2 regions of the Streptosporangium sp. NPDC001559 genome follow, and region 2 is predicted to be linked to the other one. Evidence: riboswitches for the same ligand, from Rfam matches in the RefSeq annotation. Region 2 holds a riboswitch; the other holds the start of a gene.
What was found. A riboswitch is a leader RNA that binds a small molecule or an ion and turns the genes downstream of it on or off. The one in region 2 is predicted to bind cobalamin.
Positions count from the first base shown of each region.

Region 1: another riboswitch for cobalamin. It lies ahead of ACFYY8_RS23325 (ABC transporter substrate-binding protein); the one in region 2 lies ahead of ACFYY8_RS16710 (ribonucleoside-diphosphate reductase subunit alpha).

Region 1 covers NZ_JBIAVG010000010.1:237,140-244,173, forward strand. Annotated here, with positions in the region: gene ACFYY8_RS23300 (inositol monophosphatase family protein) at 1-23, shown strand, start outside; gene ACFYY8_RS23305 (ATP-grasp domain-containing protein) at 29-1,246, shown strand; gene ACFYY8_RS23310 (metallophosphoesterase family protein) at 1,385-2,146, shown strand; gene ACFYY8_RS23315 (ArsR/SmtB family transcription factor) at 2,165-2,389, opposite strand; gene alaS (alanine--tRNA ligase) at 2,489-5,134, opposite strand; cobalamin riboswitch at 5,273-5,399, shown strand; gene ACFYY8_RS23325 (ABC transporter substrate-binding protein) at 5,592-6,596, shown strand; gene ACFYY8_RS23330 (FecCD family ABC transporter permease) at 6,593-7,034, shown strand, end outside.
Region 2 covers NZ_JBIAVG010000006.1:349,129-356,162, reverse strand. Annotated here, with positions in the region: gene ACFYY8_RS16720 (mechanosensitive ion channel family protein) at 1-1,016, opposite strand, end outside; gene ACFYY8_RS16715 (ribonucleotide-diphosphate reductase subunit beta) at 1,077-2,072, opposite strand; gene ACFYY8_RS16710 (ribonucleoside-diphosphate reductase subunit alpha) at 2,107-4,314, opposite strand; cobalamin riboswitch at 4,465-4,665, opposite strand; gene ACFYY8_RS16705 (Bug family tripartite tricarboxylate transporter substrate binding protein) at 4,670-5,689, opposite strand; gene glmS (glutamine--fructose-6-phosphate transaminase (isomerizing)) at 5,790-7,034, opposite strand, start outside.

The sequences.
Region 1 (7,034 bases), on a different contig from region 2:
AGCACCGCCACGTGGTGGGGTGACGGGGATGGCCCACCCCCGCGCCGGGCGGCCCGTGCTGCTGCTCGTGACGAGCCGCAGGCGGCGTTTCACCCGCCACCTGCTGGAGCGGCCGGACATCGGCACGGTGCTGCTGTGCACACGGGCCACGGCGGGTACGGTGCCGGATGGCGCGCCCTGTTTCGTGATCGACGAGGACCGGCCGCTGGCCGGGGAGGTGACCCGTTACAAGAAGTGGGCCTCCGGGCTCGACGCCGTCCCCGCCTACTTCTGCAACCCCGACGAGACGCTCCAGCCGCTGACGCACCGCTTCGCCGCGTTCGCCGGGCTGCCGCACATGACCCGGGACCAGGTCCGCCTGGCCACGGACAAGGTGGCGATGAAGGAGCTGTTCGCCGCCGCCGGGCTGCCCGCCGCGCGCTGGCGCGTCGTCACCTCGGCGCAGGAGGTACGGGCGTTCGCCGACCGGAACGGATGGCCCGTCGTGGTGAAACCGGCCGTCTCCGGCTCCAGCGTGGACGTCTGGAGGTTCCACGCCCACGAGATGACCTCGGCCGCCCGGATCATGGCGGTACGGCCCCGGCGGCGGTGGATCGTCGAGGAGCACGTGGCGGGCACCGAGCACCAGCTGTGCGCCCTCGTGCACCGCGGCGAGGTCCAGGACGCCTTCGTCGCCGTCAACCCGGCCCCCATGCTGGAGACGCTCGAGGGCGCGATGAACGCCGACATCACGCTGGCGCCGTCGGAGCCCAAGCCCCTCGATCCGAGGAAGGTGGCGCAGCGGATCTCCGACGCGCTGGGTTATCGCGACGGTTATCTCCACGCGGAGTTCTTTCTCCGGCCGGACGGTTCCCACGTCATGGGTGAGATCGCGGCGCGGCTGAGCGGGGCCTGGTTGCCGGAGAACCACGGCCTTTCCCACGGGTTCGACATGCTGGCCGCCGTCGCGGACGTCTATGTGGGGCGGCGCCCGCAACTGGCGTACACCCTCGACAGGTCGGTCGGGGATCTTCTCCTTCCGGCCCGCCGTGGCCGCGTGCTGGACATCTCTCCCATAGAAGACCTTCTTTCCCTTCCCGGGGTCATCTCCGGCGAGGTCACGGCCTCGGTCGGCGACCGTCTCGAACCGGCGCGCGCCTCGAACGCCTGCACCGGCTATCTGCACATAGCGGGAAGGGATTCGAAAGAGGTCAGGTATCACATGGAAAACGCGCTGTCCGAATATCGTCTGGTGACAACAGAATGATTTCACCGATAAATCATCGTCACCTGTGTTGTTCAGGGCTTTTTCCGGCCGGTCGGCCGGTCCGCTGGCGACCGGCCGCGGCGTCCGTGTAGAAAAGCACCTGAGACCCGTAACCGACGCGGCCAGAAAGGACATTCGATGGTGGCAAGTGTCGCTGTTCTGTCCGATATTCATGGGGTGTTGCCCGCGCTTGAGGCCGTACTCGCCGAACCCGAGGTGATGGCCGCCGACAGGATCGTCGTCACCGGCGACCACGCCGCGGGCCCCCAGCCCGTCGAGGTGCTCGACCGGCTCCGCGAGCTGGGCGACAGGGCGGTCCTGGTGCGCGGCAACGCCGACCGCGACCTGGTCGCGTTCGCGCGGGGAGAGGGCGTCGAGGACGCCTGGGAGATCGACCTGTGGGCCGCGCGGCAGCTCCGCGACGAGGACGTCAAGCTCCTGGCCGACCTGCCCCACCCGGTCACCATGGAGGTCGAGGGCTTCGGCAAGGTCGTCTTCTGCCACGGAACCCCGCGTGACGACAACGAGGTCGTGCTGGTCGACACCCGGCTTGAGCGCTGGGCGGAGGTCTTCGCCGACCTGCCCGACGACGTGCGCACCGTGGTGTGCGGGCACACGCACATGCCGTACCTGCGGCTCGTGGACGAGCGTCTCGTGGTGAACGCCGGAAGCATCGGCATGCCCTACGGCCGCACCGGCGGCCACTGGCTGCTGCTGCGCGACGGCCAGGTCCAGATCCGCCGCACCCCGTTCGACCTCGGCGACGCCGTGGAGTCCGTGGTGCGGAGGTCGGGCTACCACGACTGCCGCTCGTGGGCCGAGCACTACATCCACGCCGTCACGACGGACGCGGAGGCCGTCACCGCCTTCGGCCCGCGCGACGGCCGTACGACCAGCTGAACGCCCTCATCCGATCGCTCAGGAGGTGGGGGCGGCCGCCAGCCCGTCACCGAGGGGACTCCTGCGGTACAGGACGTGCCGTCCGTCGCGGGCCCTGGTGACCAGGCCGGTGCCGTACGGCACGCGCAGGTGCTGGGAGACGGCGCTGGGGGTCACCCTCAGGCGGCGGGCGAGTTCGACCGTCGGCAACGGCTCCTCGAGCAGGCCGAGCAGCGTGGCCCTGGGCGCGCCCAGCAGCGCCACCAGGGCGCCGGCGTCCGGGGGAACGCGAGCCGTACGCGGCCACGAGCCGGCGCCACGTCAGCGTCTACGAACACGCCGGGTGAACCGGGGCGGTTCCGGTCACTCCGGCGTTCGGTCCGCGAGGAGGGCGGCGAGGGCGGCCAAGGCCTTGTCGGGGTCGGCGGGCCTGCGGCCCTGAGCCGTCTCGGCGTTGCCGCCGCCCCGGCCCTCGGGAAGCGCCCTGACCAGGTCCGCGGCGGCCAGTCCCCGGGTACGGCCCGCGGCGTTCACGGTGACCACGAGGGCCGTGCCGGACAGCACCGCGGCGACGCCCGGCCGGTCCTCGGGCAGGGCCGTGCCGACGCGCTCCGCCAGGAGACGGGCGTCGGTCTCCGTGGTGCCGGTGGCCAGCAGGACGTCGCCGTGGACGGTCGCGGTCGCGGCGACCTGGCCGGCCTCGACGGTGAGGAGCCGGTCGCGGAGCCTGGCCGTCTCGCGTTCGCTCTCCCTGAGGCGTTCGGCGAGGGCGGCGACCCGGTCGGCGACCTCCGCGCGGGGGGCGTTGAACCGCTCGGCGATCCGGGAGACGAGGTCGCGCTCGCGGGCGAGGTAGCGGAAGGACTCGATGCCGGTGACGGCCTCGATGCGGCGCTGTCCCGAGCCGACCGACGACTCGGCGGTGACGGCGATGCCGCCGATCTGGGAGGAGCGGTCGACGTGGGTGCCGCCGCACAGCTCCCGCGACCAGGCGCCGCCGATCTCGACGACCCGGACGGTCTCGTCGTAGGTCTCGCCGAACAGCGCCAGCGCCCCGATCTCACGGGCCTCCCGAAGGGGCATGTGGCGTACCTCGACCGGCAGGTCCCCGCGGATCGCGACGTTGGCGGCGTCCTCGATCTCCCCCCGGACCCCGGCGGGCAGGGCGCCGCGCCAGGAGAAGTCCAGGCGCAGGTGGCCGGGCCGGTTGTAGGAGCCGGACTGCAGGGCGGCCGGGCCGAGCGTGGCGCGCAGCGCGGCGTGCACGACGTGGGTCGCCGAGTGGGCCTGGCGGGCGCCCGCGCGCCACTCGGGGTCGACCTGGGCGCGCACGGGCTGTCCCGGCGCCAGCTCCCCGTCCAGGACGCGCACCTGGTGCACGACCAGCCCGGGGACGGGGCGTTGCACGTCCAGCACCTCGGCGGACAGGCTCGGGCCGTGCAGCGTGCCCGCGTCGCTCTCCTGGCCGCCGGACTCGGCGTAGAACGGGGTGCGGTCGAGGACGACGCCGACGATCTGGCCCGCGACGGCCGTGGTCACGGGCGCCCCGTCGCGGAGCACGGCCAGGACCGTCGAGTCGGTGGTCAGCGTCGTGTACGCCTGCCAGTCGGTGGGGCCGTGCTCGTCGAGAAGCGCTCGGTGCAGGCCGGTGTCGGCGTGGCCTGTCTTCCTGGCGCGGGTGTCCTCGCGGGCTCGGCGCCGCTGTTCGGCCATCAGCTCCCTGAACCCGGTGACGTCCACGTCGAGGCCGTGTTCGGCGGCGATCTCGACGGTCAGGTCGATCGGGAAGCCGTAGGTGTCGTGCAGCTTGAAGGCCGTGGCCGCTGGCAGCCGTTCCCCGGTCCGGGTGATGGCCCGGTCGAGCAGCGCGCTGCCCTGGCGCAACGTCGAGCGGAAGGTCTCCTCCTCGCCGTAGGCGTAGGCCGAGATCCGGTCGAAGTCGGCGGCCAGCTCCGGGTAGGAGGGCGCCATGCAGTCGCGGGCCACCGGCAGCAGTTCGGGTAGGACCGGGTCCTCGTAACCGAGCAGCCGGACGGCGCGGATCGCGCGGCGCAGGATCCGGCGCAGCACGTAGCCGCGTCCCTCGTTTGAGGGGGTGACGCCGTCGCCGATCAGCATGAGCGCGGTGCGGACGTGGTCGGCGACGACCCGGAGCCGGACGTCGTCGGGGTGGCTCTCGGCCGCGGACGGCCCGGAGCGCACGCCGTACCTGGTTCCGGTCAGCGCCGCCGCGGCGTCCAGGACGGGCCGGGTCTCGTCGGTCTCGTAGAGGTTGTCGACGCCCTGGAGCAGCGCCGCCATGCGTTCCAGGCCCATGCCGGTGTCGATGTTGCGGGAGGGCAGCTCGCCGAGGATCGGGTAGTCCTCCTTGCCGACGCCCTCGCCCCGCTCGTACTGCATGAAGACCAGGTTCCAGAACTCGAGGTAACGGTCCTCGTCGACCTCGGGCCCGCCCTCTCGCCCGTAGGCCGGGCCACGGTCGTAGTAGAGCTCGGAGCAGGGCCCGCACGGCCCGGGGACTCCCATGGACCAGAAGTTGTCGGCCTTGCCGCGCCGTACGACGCGGACCTCGGGCAGGCCGATCACGTCCCGCCACAGGGCGTGGGCCTCGTCGTCGTCCAGGTAGACGGTGGCCCAGATCCGGTCGGGGTCGAGGCCGTAGCCTCCCTCGGCCCGAGGCTTGACCGTCAGGTCCCAGGCGAGCCTGATCGCCTCCTCCTTGAAGTAGTCGCCGAAGGAGAAGTTGCCGCTCATCTGGAAGAACGTGCCGTGCCTGGTGGTCTTGCCGACCTCGTCGATGTCGAGGGTGCGGACGCACTTCTGCACGCTGGCCGCCCGGGGGGACGGCGGTGTCCGCTGCCCGAGGAGGTAGGGCTTGAACGGCACCATGCCCGCGTTGACGAACAGCAGTGTCGGGTCGTCGGCGGGCAGCGGCGCGCTGGCGGCCACGGTGTGCCCCGCCGCCGCGAAGTGCTCAAGGAACCGCCGTTTGACCTCCGCCGTCCGCACTTGCCCTCCCGAATACTGCCAGTCTTTGCAATTGCAAATTTGTTGCAACAAGGCATCGTACAGCCGCCGCCGGAACCGGAAGCCATCTTCAGCGCATCAACGGCTTCGTGCAATGATGACCGGCGAAGGCGAGCGCGGACGAGGAAGCCGGTGCGAATCCGGCGCGGTCCCGCCACTGTGATCGGCGAGCGGACCCCCACGAGGTCACCGCCCCCTGCGGGGTGGGAAGACGGGGGCGAGCATCGACCCGAGAGCCAGGAGACTCACGCGGTCGCCTCCTCGACGAACTGGGGCGGATCTCCCCGGAGAGGAACGGGTCGGCCGATGGATGACCTCGCGTGGCGACGACCGCACGAGCCCTCCGCGCCGGCGTGTGCCCGGAGACGACCTCCTGGCCGGTTCCGTGATCTTCCGGCAGGGCCGTCCCATGGTGCAGATCCCGTGAGAGGAACCGTCCGTGACGGTCAGACGTCCCCTGTCCCTGTTGCTCGCCCTGTCCTGTGCCGTGCTCCTGGCCGGTTGTGGCGCCTCCGCCGGGGAACCGGCGCCCTCCGGAGCCCCGGCTGAAGGCCCTGCCGGGGCCGTCGCGGGCTTCCCGGTCACCCTCGACGACTGCGGCGTCAGGACGACCTACGACCGGCCGCCGCGGCGGGCGGTCTCGCTCAACCAGCACGCGACCGAGGTGATGCTGGCGCTGGGACTGCAGGGGTCGATGGCCGGCACCGGATATCTCGACGACAAGGTCCTGCCCGAGTACCGGGCCGCCTACGACGGGGTGAAGGTGCTGTCCAGGCGGTACCCCTCCTACGAGGCGCTGCTGGCCGAGGAGCCCGACTTCGTCTACGGCGGTTTCTCCAGCGCCTTCGACGAGAAGGAGGGCCGCGGCCGCGACGCGCTGGGCAAGGCCGGGATCGACACCTACCTCAACGTCGAGCAGTGCCCGTCCGGCCCCGTGGACATGGACCTGATGGACCGGGAGATCCGCAACGTCGCCACGATCTTCGGCGTGCGCGAGCGGGCCGAGGCGCTCATCACCCGTCTGCACGAGCCTTTGGCGCGGGTGAGGGAGAGGCTCGCCGACGTCGAGCCGGTCAGGTTGTTCGTCTACGACAGCGGTGACAAGACCGCCTTCACCGCCGGGGGCAGGGGCGTCGGCGACGAGATCATCACGCTGGCGGGCGCGCGGAACGTCTTCACCGACGTGGACAAGGCATGGGCCGACGTGTCGTTCGAGCAGGTCGCCGAGCGCGCGCCCGACTGGATCGTCGTCTACGACTACGGCGACGAGAAGGTCGAGGACAAGAAGAGGTTCCTGCTGTCGAACCCGGCGCTCGCCGACGTTCCGGCGATCAGGCACAGGCGGTTCGCGGTGCTGCCGCTGTCGTCGGTCGTGCTCGGGGTCCGGGCGCCGTCCGCGGTGGAGTCGCTGGCCCGGCAGATCCACCCCGACCGGTTCGAGTGAGCGGCCTGACCGGGCTCTCCCGGACCACGCCCGTCACCCGGCGCCCCGGCCTGCCGTACCCGCTGACGCTCGCGCTGTGCGCGCTGCTGCTCTGCGGGGCGGTCACGGCGGGGGTCGCGGCCGGTTCGATCAGCCTGCCCGCCGGGCAGGTGTGGGGCATCCTGCTGCACCGCCTCAACCCCGCGCTGGCCGAACCGGTCTGGTCGCCGGTCAGGGAGACCGTCGTCATGGACGTACGGCTGCCACGGGTGATCCTGTGCGGGGTCATCGGCGCCGGTCTCTCGGTCTGCGGGATGGCGTTGCAGGCGCTGGTGCGCAACCCGCTGGCCGATCCGATGCTGCTGGGCGTCTCCTCCGGCGCCAGTGTGGGCGCGGTGAGCGTGACGGTGTTCGGCCTGACCTTCCTCGGGCCGTTCTCCCTGCCGGTCGCCGCGTTCG
Region 2 (7,034 bases):
GCCATGTCCACCCTGAGCCTGGGCAGCGCCTCCGGGTACTTCTCCCTGACGTATCTCACCAGGTGCTCGCGCATGTCGCACTTGAGGTCGAAGGCGCTCGGCGAGTCGGCGGCGCTCATCAGCGCCCGCACTTCGAGCAGCCCGTTCGGCAGGGTGTCGGTGACCTGGAGGGTCCAGTCCTTCTGGTCCCACAGCGGATGCTCGCGCAGGGCCCGGTAGAGCTCGACGCGCAGTTCCTCGACGGGGACGGTCCAGTCGATCCTGAGCATCACCGCGCCGATCACCCGGCTGGTGTGCCTGGTCCAGTTCTCGAACGGGTTGGTGGTGAAGTAGGAGACCGGGAGCACCAGCCTGCGTTCGTCCCACAGGCGCAGCACCACGTAGGTGAGGCTGAGCTCCTCGATCCGCCCCCACTCCCCCTGCACGACCACCACGTCGTCGAGTCTGAGCGCGTCGCTGAAGACCAGTTGCAGGCCGGCCAGCAGGTTGCCCAGCATCGACTGGGCGGCGATGCCGACGACGACGCCCGCGATGCCCGCCGAGGCGAGCAGTCCGGCGCCGAGCGCGCGCACCTGCGGGAAGGTGAACAGCATGGCGCCCAGCGCCACCAGGACGACCACCGCTGAGGCGACCCGGCGGACCAGGGAGATCTGGGTGCGGATCCTCCTGGCCCGCCGGTTGCGCTCCCCCTCGACGCTGACCAGGCGGTCGAGGACCACGTCGGTGACCGCGTAGGCGGCCTGGATGGCCAGCCAGGTGACGCATCCGATCATGAAAAGGGTGATCGTCCGCTCGATCGCGTCGTCGACCGTCCCCCTGGCCATGCCGGGAAGGTAGAGCGTGTTGGCGGTCGCCACGACCGCCAGGGCGAAGGCGGGCCAGGTACAGCGGCGCACGAGCGGCCCGGCCAGGACCCACCGCTCGCCGATCAGCCTCCAGCGCAGTGCCCGCCGTACCATCTCCACGCAGGCGACGGCGGCCAGCATCGAGGCGATCAGGATGATCCATCTGGACACGGACGCTCTTCCCCCCTGACGGTCGCTTGCCGGGTCGATGCCCCGGGACGCGCGGCCTATTCAGAAGGCCTCGTCAAAAGCGACAGTTCCCTCAACTGCTATCTGATAGGCCGAAACTCTCCGCTCGAAGAAGTTCGCGAGCTCCTGGACGTCCTGCAGCTCCATGAACGCGAAGGGGTTGGCGGTGCCGTACCGGACGGGCAGCCGGAGCCGGGTCAGCCGCTGGTCGGCCACGTATTCGAGGTACTGCCTCATCTGGTCGGGGTCCATCCCGGACCGGCCCTCGCCGCACAGGTCCTCGGCGAAGGCCAGCTCCGCCGCCACCGCCTCCTCGAGCATCCGGGTGACCTGGGCGCCGAGCTCGTCGTCGAACAGGCCGGGTTCCTCGGCCCGTACGGTGTCCACCACGGAGAAGGCGAACTCCATGTGCATGGACTCGTCGCGGAAGACCCAGTTGGTCCCGGTGGCCAGGCCGCCGAGCAGGCCCCGCGAGCGGAACCAGTAGACGTAGGCGAAGGCCCCGTAGAAGAACAGGCCCTCGATGCACGCGGCGAAACAGATCAGGTTGAGCAGGAACGCCCGCCGGTCGTCCCTCGTCTGCAGGCTGGTCAGCCCGCCGAGCGAGTCGATCCACCGGAAGCAGAACTCGGCCTTGTCCCTGATCGAGGGGATGTGCTCGATCGCGGCGAAGGCCCTGGCCCGCTCCTCATGGTCGGGCAGGTAGGTGTCGAGCAGGGTCAGGTAGAACTGGACGTGCACCGCCTCCTCGTAGAGCTGCCTGCTGAGGTACAGGCGCGCCTCGGGGGCGTTGACGTGCTGGTAGAGGTTGAGCACCAGGTTGTTGGCCACGATCGAGTCACCGGTCGCGAAGAACGCGACGAGACGGTTGATCAGGTGGCGTTCCTCCGGTGTCATCCTGGCCAGGTCCGCCACGTCGGAGTTGAGGTCCACCTCCTCGACGGTCCAGGTGTTGCGGATGGCCGCCCGGTAGCGTTCGTAGAAGTCCGGGTAGCGCATGGGACGCAGGGTGAGGTTCATACCGGGGTCGAGCAGCATTCGGAGAATGACCTTTCGGCTTGGGTCACGGGGCCTACTGGCAGGCGTCGCAGTACTCGGGGTTCTCCAGCGAGCAGGCGATCACGTCCTGCTCGGTTCCGGCGACGGCCGCCGCGGCTGAAACGGTGGTCTGCGCGATGCGGGTGGCCGGGCGGGAACGCAGGTAGTAGGTGGTCTTCAGGCCCGAGCGCCAGGCGTAGGCGTACATCGAGGAGAGCTTGCCGATGGTCGGGGTCGCCATGAACAGGTTGAGCGACTGCGACTGGTCGATGTACGGCGCGCGCGCCGCGGCCAGGTCGATCAGCGCCTTCTGCGGCAGCTCCCACGCGGTCCGGTAGAGCGTCCTGAGGTCGTCGGGGATGCCCGGGACGTCCTGGATCGAGCCGTCCGCCCGCTTGATCGCGTCCCTGATCTGCGGGGTCCACAGGCCCCGGGCCGTGAGGTCGGCGACCAGATAGCGGTTGACCTGGAGGAACTCCCCGGAGAGGGTCTCGCGCTTGAAGACGTTCGACACCTGGGGCTCGATGCACTCGTAGCAGCCCGCGATGGAGGCGATGGTGGCCGTGGGGGCGATCGCGATCATCAGCGAGTTGCGCAGGCCGGTCACGGCGATCCGCTCCCTGAGCGCCGTCCACTCCGCCGAACGGGCGGCCCCGTAGTGGTCGGGGTGCAGCACGCCGTCGGCGGCGCGGGTGTCCCCGTAGGCGGGATGGCGCCCCCGCTCGGCGGCCAGGTCACTGGAGGTGGCGTAGGCGGCCAGCGCGATCTCCTCGGCGATCCGGGTCGACAGCTCAAGCGCCCCCGGCGAGTCGAACGGCAGCCGCAGCGCGAAGAAGACGTCGGCCAGCCCCATCACGCCCAGCCCGACGGGCCGCCAGCGCTCGTTGGCCGCGCGGGCCTCGGGTGTCGGGTAGAAGCCCAGGTCGATGGTCCTGTCCAGGAACCTGACCGCGGTGCGAGCCGTACGGCGCAGCCGCTCCCAGTCCACACCGTCCACGGTCAGGTGGGCCGCCAGGTTGATCGAGCCGAGGTTGCAGACGGCGGTCTCCGCGTCGCTGGTGACCTCCAGGATCTCGGTGCACAGGTTCGACAGGTGGATGACGTTGCCCGGGCGGGCCGTCTGGTTCGAGGTCCGGTTCGAGGCGTCCTTGAAGGTCATCCAGCCGTTGCCGGTCTGGGCGAGCGTGCGCATCATGCGGCCGTACAGGGCGCGGGCCGGGACCTGCCTGACGAACCCGCCCTCGGCCTCCGCCCTGCGGTAGGCCTCCTCGAACGCCTCGCCGTACAGGTCGGTGAGGTGCGGGACCTCCTTGGGGTCGAACAGCGACCACATCTCGTCGGCCTCGACCCGCCGCATGAACTCGTCGGGGATCCAGTTGGCGAGGTTCAGATTGTGCGTACGGCGCGCCTCCTCACCGGTGTTGTCGCGCAGTTCGAGGAACTCCTCGATGTCGGCGTGCCAGGGCTCCAGGTAGACGCAGGCGGCGCCCTTGCGACGACCGCCCTGGTTGACGGCGGCGACGCTGGAGTCGAGGGTGCGCAGCCACGGCACGATGCCGTTCGAGTGACCGTTGGTGCCGCGGATCAGCGAGCCGCGCGAGCGGACCCGGGTCCAGGCGATGCCGATGCCCCCGGCGTACTTCGACAGGCGGGCGACCTGGCCGTAGCGCTGGTAGATGGCCTCGAGCTCGTCCCTCGGCGAGTCGAGCAGGAAGCAGGAGGACAGCTGGGGCCTGCGGGAACCGGAGTTGAACAGGGTGGGCGAACTGGGCAGGTAGGACAGGGTGGCCATGAGCCCGTACAGCTCGGCGGCCTCCTCGACCGTCTCCGACAGGCCGCAGGCCACGCGCAGCAGGAAGTGCTGGGGGCGTTCGAGGACCTTGCGGGTGCTCGGGTGGCGCAGCAGGTAGCGGTCGTAGACGGTGCGCAGCCCGAAGTACTCGAACCGGTCGTCGGCGGCCGGGTCGACCAGCGCGTCGAGGGCGGCGGCGTTGGCGGCGACGAAGGCGGCCAGCCCGTCCTGCAGGAGCCCGACGCCGTGGGACGCGGCGATCGACTCGGAGAAGGTCGTGACGCCGTGCTCGGCGGCCTCCTCGGCGATCAGGCCGGTCAGCAGCCTGGCGGCGACCCTGGAGTTCTCCGGGTCGGTGATCACCCGGGCCGCGGCCTCCTCGATCGCCCGCCTGCGATCGTCCGGCGAGTGCCCGGTCTTCTCCGCCTTCTCGGCCAAGGTCTGTGTCACGTGCCACCCCTCGTGCAGGTAATCCCCGTACGGCTCACGGAGCAGGGCGCGCGTCAACGGGCGGCTCCCGGGCACGCCGGACCGCCTCGTCCCGCGGCTCTCCCTCGAAGCCCTGGACAACTCTCGTGCCGAGCGGGGACCTGATCGGTCCCCTCTCCACACACCGCGGGCAGGTCTTCGGACTCACGGGCGTGACGCGCGCTCCTACCGGCCGTCGCTTCCCGGGCGTGGTTCACCCAGTGCTCAGTTGACGGCTTTCGTTCCCGTTCACCGCTGCGGGGCAGTCCCGGTCTCTCACCGGGTTCCCTGTTGCCTCGCCCTCGTGGGCGAACCAGCGACGACCAGGATCCTACATCTAGTGCCGCCTGACGCAACCGCCCCAACAGTTTGTGTCGGGGATGCTCAGCAACCCGAGCTCGTTGAGCACCGCGCGGGTACGGCGGGTCTCTGTGACCAGCCACTGGCGGAAGTCGTCACCGCTCAGGTACGCCCGGTGCCAGCCGTTGGCCGCGCACACGGCCTGCCATCGGGGCGAGGCGTCGATCCGGTCGCACAGGGCGACCGCCTCGTCCCGGTCGCCGGGGCTCATGGCCCGGGGGCCGAGCACCCCGCACCAGTCGGCGTACTCAAGGCGCACCTCCCGCTCCATCAGCGTCGGCGCGTCGATGCCGTCGATCCGCTCCCCCGAGGAGACCGCGAGCGGCATCAGCCGGCCCGTGGCGATCTTCGGCAGGAGGGAGCCCGCCGAGCCGAGAAGCGCGGCCACCCGCCCCTCGTTGAGCGCCTCGACGGCCTCCGACTCGGTCGGGTAGCCCGCGTACTCCATCAGCCTGACGTCGACGCCGAGACACTTGCCGATCATGCCGTAGAGCACGTGGTCGGAGCCGCCCTCGGCCCCTCCCCCGACCACCAGCCGCACCGGGTCGCGGCGCAGCGCCGCGGCGAAGTCCTCGAAGGTCCGCAGCAGGGAGTTCGGGGAGACGGCCAGGACGGACCAGTCTCCGGCCAGCCTGGCCAGCGGCGTCGAGGCCGCCAGCACGGAGTCCGCGTCGGCGGTCTCGCCGCCCGCCAGCATCGGCACGCCCGCCAGGAACACCCTGCCCTCGCGCGCGAAGGAGCCCCTGACGGCGGCGAACGCGGTCAGCGCGGCCATCCCCTGGGCGCCCGCGCCACTCACCTCCACCGCCCCGGCCATTCCCTCCCCGGTCAGGATCGCGGCCAGCGCGCGGGCGGCCTGGTCCCAGCGCCGCCCGCGGACGACCGGCGCGACGATGGTCAGTCTGCGCGCCCACCCCGCGCCGGGGCCGCCCATGTCACCGCAGCCCCCGGCGGCCATGACCCCCAGCGCGAGCGCGAGGAATCGCCTACGGTGCATAAGCGTCCCTTCCGCCGAGATCCCCCAGATCTCTCGATACCCTACGTTGCAGATATGTCACTCTCTGCACCGCAATTGGGGCATCAGGGATGGTCCGCGATCACTCCACGGTGACGCTCTTGGCGAGGTTGCGCGGCTTGTCCACGTCGCGGCCGAGCGCGACGGCCGCGTGGTAGGCGAACAGCTGCAGCGGGATCGACAGCAGGATCGGGTCGAGCTCGATCTCGTTCCTGGGCACCACCAGGCAGTCGTCGGCCAGCTTGGGATCGGCCTCCCGGTGCCCGACCATGAGCACCCGCCCGCCGCGCGCGCGGATCTCCCCCAGCGTGGTGAGGTTCTTGTCCAGCAGCTCGTCGTCGGGGACGACCGCCACGGTCGGCATCTCCGGGCCGATCAGCGCCAGCGGCCCGTGCTTGAGCTCGCTGGCCGGGTAGGCCTCGGCGTGCACGTAGGAGACCTCCTTGAGCTTCTGCGCGCCCTCCCTGGCCACCGGGTATCCCCTGACCCTGCCGACGAACATCATGCTCGGCGAGTCGGCGTACTTGCCGGCCAGCTCCTTGATCCGGGGTTCGAGGGCGAGGATCTCCTCGATCTGGCCGGGCAGCGCGCGAAGGCCCTCCACGATGCGCCGGCCGTCGGCGGGCGACAGGTCGCGCACCCGTCCCAGGTGCAGCGCGAGCAGCGCGAAGGCGACCGCGGTCGAGGTGAAGGCCTTGGTGCTCGCCACCGAGACCTCGGGGCCCGCGTGCAGGTAGAGACCGCCGTCGACCTCCCTGGCGATGGCGCTGCCGACGGTGTTGACGATGCCGAGCACCCGGCCGCCCTTGCGCTTGAGCTCCTGGACGGCGGCCAGGGTGTCGTAGGTCTCCCCCGACTGGCTGATCGCCACGTAGAGGGTGTCCGGCTCGACGACCGGGCTGCGGTAGCGGAACTCGCTGGCGGGCTCGGCGTCCGACGGGATGCGCGCCAGCTCCTCGATGAGCTGGGCGCCGATCTGGCCCGAGTAGTAGGCCGAGCCGCACCCGATGATCTTCACCCGGCGGAAGGAGCGGCTCTCGCGCGCGTCCATGTTGAGCCCGCCCAGATGGGCGATGTGGAAGCGGTCGTCGAGGCGCCCGCGCAGCGTCCTGGCGACCGTCTCCGGCTGCTCGGAGATCTCCTTGAGCAGGTAGTGCTCGTAGCCGCCGGTGTCGTAGTGCCCGGCCTCCCAGTCGACCGTCAGCGGCTCCTTGGCCGTCTCCCGCGCGTCGCTGGAGAAGGTGTTGAAGCCGTCGGCCTTCAGCACCGCGAGCTCACCGTCCTCCAGGTGCACCACCTGGCGGGTGTAGCGGACCAGCGCGGCCAC